DNA from 2 places in the Enterococcus sp. AZ126 genome. Region 1 is predicted to be linked to the other one. Evidence: a T-box and tRNA genes for the amino acid it is inferred to sense, from the RefSeq annotation. Region 1 holds a T-box; the other holds one or more tRNA genes.

Region 1 (2,446 bases):
CCTTATACTATTGATCGCATCTTCTTTGATTTGAAACGACAAAAATATTCCTATTATTTAGCAAGTATTTTCACTAAAGTGTATTGTTTTTTCCCTTTTCGAACAATAATAAATTTTCCATCAAAGCTATGATCTGCTGTAACGGTAAAGTCCAATTCTTTAATACGATCACCATTGATTGAAATTGCACCATTTGTGATATCTTCTCTAGCTTGGCGTTTAGAAGGTTCGATTCCAAGTTCAATCAACCAATCTACAAGATTTTGATCAAGCGATTCTGTTTCAATAGTAGGCATGTTTTTAAAACCTTCTTCAATTTGCTTGGAGGTTAGATTTTTTACGTTACCTGAAAATAATGCTTCTGAGATTGCTAGAGCATCATTTAAATCAGCTTCACTGTGAACAAACTTTGTCATTTCTGCTGCTAGTACGCGTTGTGCTTCACGTAAGTGTGGTTCCGTTTGGACTTTTACTTCTAGGGCATCAATTTCCTCTTTCGTTAAGAAGGTAAAGAATTTCAAGTATTTGATTACGTCGCGGTCGTCTTGGTTTACCCAGAATTGGTAGAATTCGTAAGGCGTTGTTTTTTTTGGATCAAGCCAAACTGCACCGCCAGCTGATTTACCAAATTTTGTTCCATCTGCTTTTAACATCAATGGAATTGTTAAACCAAAGGCTTTTGCATCTGCACCTTCTTTTTTACGAATCAAGTCTAAACCTGCTGTAATATTGCCCCATTGATCGGCGCCACCAATTTGCATGCGGACATTATTATTTTGAAATAAGTGCAAAAAGTCCATTGATTGTAGGATTTGGTACGTGAATTCTGTAAAGGAAATTCCTGTTTCTAAACGGCTTGCTACGATATCTTTGGCAAGCATTGTGTTGATGTTGAAAAATTTACCATAATCTCTTAAGAAGTCTAAAAGAGTAAGATTGTGTGTCCAGTCATAGTTGTTTACTAATGTTAATGTATTGTCAGTATCTACAGCAAATAATTTTTCCATCTGTCTTGTTAAAGAGTCAACGTTATGTTGGATGGTGTCCATTGTCTGTAATTGACGTTCTGTTGTTCGTCCACTTGGATCACCGATTGTTCCGGTTGCGCCACCGATTAAAATAACAGGATGGTGTCCGAATGCTTGGAATCTTTTTAGCATCATAAATGGAATCAAATGCCCGATATGCATACTGTCTCCTGTAGGATCCACACCGCAATATAGTGAAATGCTCTCGGTCTCAACGTATTTTCGTAAACCTTCGCTATCTGTTTGTTGGTTGATGGCGTCACGCCATTCTAATTCATCAATAATGTTTTTCATTTCGCCTATTCCTCTCCTAAATAAAATAAAAAACGCCCCATAGGTTTTAGCCTATGGGACGAACTTTGCCGTGTTACCACCCAAATTGTACATGAAAAGATCATATACCTCTCAAATCTGTATCGTAGATAGACGCCTACTTACGGTAGGAAACTAAAAGTGTAATTCACAAAAATGTATATGCCAACTCTCACTAAATGCTGACTCTCTGAAAAAGGGACATTATTGCTACTTCGCTTTATTAAAGTTTGATATGTTATTTTGTAGCAATTTTACGACAAATAAGCCAACTTGTCAAATACTTCCTTGGGAGTCACGTTTACAAGTTTTGGTTTAGGCATTAATTCATCGGCCTAAACAATTTTATAAGCGTTGATTTAGCTATTTTTTAAACGAAAGCAGAGCAAAGGAATTATTTTTCTTTATTATTTTCTGGATCATATGTTATTTTTCCAGTGAAAGAATGGATGGGTTTGACCTTTAAGATATCTAAAAAGAAAGTAAAAATCGGGATACCGACAATCAATCCCCAAACACCAAACAATCGTTCACTGATCAATAAAATAACAAATGTATAAAAAATCGGTAATTCTGTTTTGCTGGACATAAATTTGGGATTCAATACGTAAGACTCAAATAAATGCACTACGATGATCACCACTAAAATATAAATTACATCGTTGATACCACCTTGTGAATAGGCGATGAAACTTAGCGGAATACAGGAGATAATCACTCCTGCAACGGGTATTAGACTCAAAAGAAAAATCATGATTGCTAAACTTGGCAATTGATGAAATCCAATCAAAGCCAAACAAATCGTTGTAATACTAGTATTAACAACAGCAATAAAGAATTGAGCCTCCATTACGACACCAAATGTATTTACAAACTTATCAGCAAAGTAATAGATGTCTTGAAAAAACCAGTCAAAATCACTTTTTAAAAACAACTTAGAAAACTCAGTCATTTGTTTTTTCTCGATCATAAAAAAGAAACTCAAAACAAATGAAAGGACAAAGGAAATACCGATCGAACCAATGTCTTGAACATAACGTAAAATGGTACTCGCTCCATTTTGGATTTGTGACATTAAATTTGATTTCTCTAGATAGTCATCTATG
Region 2 (2,446 bases), 490 kb from region 1:
TGGGCAGTTTGACTGGGGCGGTCGCCTCCTAAAGAGTAACGGAGGCGCCCAAAGGTTCCCTCAGAATGGTTGGAAATCATTCGCAGAGTGTAAAGGCAGAAGGGAGCTTGACTGCGAGACTTACAAGTCGAGCAGGGACGAAAGTCGGGCTTAGTGATCCGGTGGTTCCGCATGGAAGGGCCATCGCTCAACGGATAAAAGCTACCCTGGGGATAACAGGCTTATCTCCCCCAAGAGTCCACATCGACGGGGAGGTTTGGCACCTCGATGTCGGCTCGTCGCATCCTGGGGCTGTAGTCGGTCCCAAGGGTTGGGCTGTTCGCCCATTAAAGCGGCACGCGAGCTGGGTTCAGAACGTCGTGAGACAGTTCGGTCCCTATCCGTCGCGGGCGTTGGAAATTTGAGAGGAGCTGTCCTTAGTACGAGAGGACCGGGATGGACTTACCGCTGGTGTACCAGTTGTTCTGCCAAGGGCATTGCTGGGTAGCTATGTAGGGAAGGGATAAACGCTGAAAGCATCTAAGTGTGAAGCCCACCTCAAGATGAGATTTCCCATTTCTTTAAGAAAGTAAGACCCCTGAGAGATGATCAGGTAGATAGGTTGGAAGTGGAAGTGCAGTGATGTACGGAGCGGACCAATACTAATCGGTCGAGGACTTAACCAAAGAAACGAAATAAAAAAGTATATCGGATAGTTTGATTACAACTTCAATCCAGTTTTGAGTGAATAATCACTCAATTGAATAGCAACAACACCCAGTGTGGTGGCGATAGCGAGAAGGATACACCTGTTCCCATGCCGAACACAGAAGTTAAGCTTCTTAGCGCCGATTGTAGTGAAGGGTTTCCCTTTGTGAGAGTAGGACGTCGCCACGCTGATTATTCCGGCATAGCTCAGTTGGTAGTAGCGCATGACTGTTAATCATGATGTCGTAGGTTCGAGTCCTACTGCCGGAGTTTCTTAATATAAGATTCATGAGTATGCTTGCTTCTTTTAACTTTGGAGAGTTGTCCGAGTGGCCGAAGGAGCATGATTGGAAATCATGTAGACGGTTAACGCTGTCTCAAGGGTTCGAATCCCTTACTCTCCGTATTAAGTTTTTATTGGCCCGTTGGTCAAGCGGTTAAGACACCGCCCTTTCACGGCGGTATCACGGGTTCGATTCCCGTACGGGTCATTTATATTTTTTGGAGGTTTAGCTCAGCTGGGAGAGCACCTGCCTTACAAGCAGGGGGTCGGCGGTTCGATCCCGTCAACCTCCATTAAATTACGGTTTGGTAGTTCAGCTGGTTAGAATGCCTGCCTGTCACGCAGGAGGTCGCGGGTTCGAGTCCCGTCCAGACCGTTTATAGTTTTTGGCGCAGTAGCTCAGTTGGTAGAGCAACGGATTGAAGCTCCGTGTGTCGGCAGTTCGATTCTGTCTTGCGCCATTTGGAGGAATAGCGAAGTGGCTAAACGCGACGGACTGTAAATCCGTTCCTTAGGGTTCAGTGGTTCGAATCCACTTTCCTCCATTATTTAGTAGGGATATAGTTAAACGGTATAACTACGGTCTCCAAAACCGTCATTGTGGGTTCGATTCCTACTATCCCTGTTAGCAAGTTTATGGCGATTGTGGTGAAGTGGTTAACACAGCGGATTGTGGTTCCGCCACGCGTGGGTTCGATCCCCATCAGTCGCCCTTAGCTTTAATTTTTATCATATGTTTTATGGCGATTGTGGTGAAGTGGTTAACACAGCGGATTGTGGTTCCGCCACGCGTGGGTTCGATTCCCATCAGTCGCCCTTAGCTTTTAATTTTAATTATTGGGGTATAGCCAAGCGGTAAGGCAACAGGTTTTGATCCTGTCATGCGTTGGTTCGAATCCAGCTACCCCAGTTTTCTCTTTTTGAGAATGTTTAAATTGTAATATGGCGGTATAGCCAAGTGGTAAGGCAGAGGTCTGCAAAACCTTCATCACCGGTTCAAATCCGGTTACCGCCTTGCAAAAATTATTTTATGCCGGCGTGGCGGAATTGGCAGACGCGCTGGACTCAAAATCCTGTGATCTCACGATCGTGCCGGTTCGACCCCGGCCGCCGGTATATGCCAAGCATTAACATATTCTTATGTTAATGCTCTTTTTTTGTTTAAACATTTTGAAGTAATTTTGTATTTTTGTATCTGATTCGTTGATATTTAACTGAGATTGAAGTTAAATTACTTGGTATTGAGAGTAATATGGCTTCATTTTTTCTATCGATTCACTCTTTTTTTAGTAAAACACTTCTTTTCGGAGAGTTGGGGGAGCAACCTTATCGTTAGATGTTTTAGGTGTTGCTGGGTTTCAAATCTATCAAGATTATTTAGTAATTGATAAAATGAATACTCTTAAAAATATGAAAAATGGCTATTTAAAAAATATTCAGACAATGCAGCCGTAAAAGAGCATCATGGAAAGATAA

What was found. A T-box is a leader RNA that pairs with one kind of tRNA and senses whether it is charged. The one in region 1 lies ahead of tyrS (tyrosine--tRNA ligase), so its partner is inferred to be a tRNA-Tyr.
Region 2: it has a tRNA-Tyr gene. The T-box ahead of tyrS (tyrosine--tRNA ligase) is inferred to sense a tRNA for this amino acid. The anticodon was not compared.

Annotation. Positions count from the first base shown of each region.
Region 1 is NZ_JBIOSB010000001.1:980,055-982,500, reverse strand. It holds gene tyrS (tyrosine--tRNA ligase) at 54-1,322, opposite strand; T-box leader at 1,374-1,576, opposite strand; gene IGI43_RS04815 (AI-2E family transporter) at 1,735-2,446, opposite strand, start outside.
Region 2 is NZ_JBIOSB010000001.1:487,095-489,540, reverse strand. It holds rRNA gene IGI43_RS02410 (23S ribosomal RNA) at 1-665, shown strand, start outside; rRNA gene rrf (5S ribosomal RNA) at 761-876, shown strand; tRNA gene IGI43_RS02400 (tRNA-Asn) at 884-957, shown strand; tRNA gene IGI43_RS02395 (tRNA-Ser) at 1,003-1,091, shown strand; tRNA gene IGI43_RS02390 (tRNA-Glu) at 1,107-1,178, shown strand; tRNA gene IGI43_RS02385 (tRNA-Val) at 1,191-1,263, shown strand; tRNA gene IGI43_RS02380 (tRNA-Asp) at 1,273-1,346, shown strand; tRNA gene IGI43_RS02375 (tRNA-Phe) at 1,359-1,431, shown strand; tRNA gene IGI43_RS02370 (tRNA-Tyr) at 1,435-1,515, shown strand; tRNA gene IGI43_RS02365 (tRNA-Trp) at 1,525-1,595, shown strand; tRNA gene IGI43_RS02360 (tRNA-His) at 1,610-1,682, shown strand; tRNA gene IGI43_RS02355 (tRNA-His) at 1,714-1,786, shown strand; tRNA gene IGI43_RS02350 (tRNA-Gln) at 1,809-1,880, shown strand; tRNA gene IGI43_RS02345 (tRNA-Cys) at 1,915-1,985, shown strand; tRNA gene IGI43_RS02340 (tRNA-Leu) at 2,003-2,086, shown strand.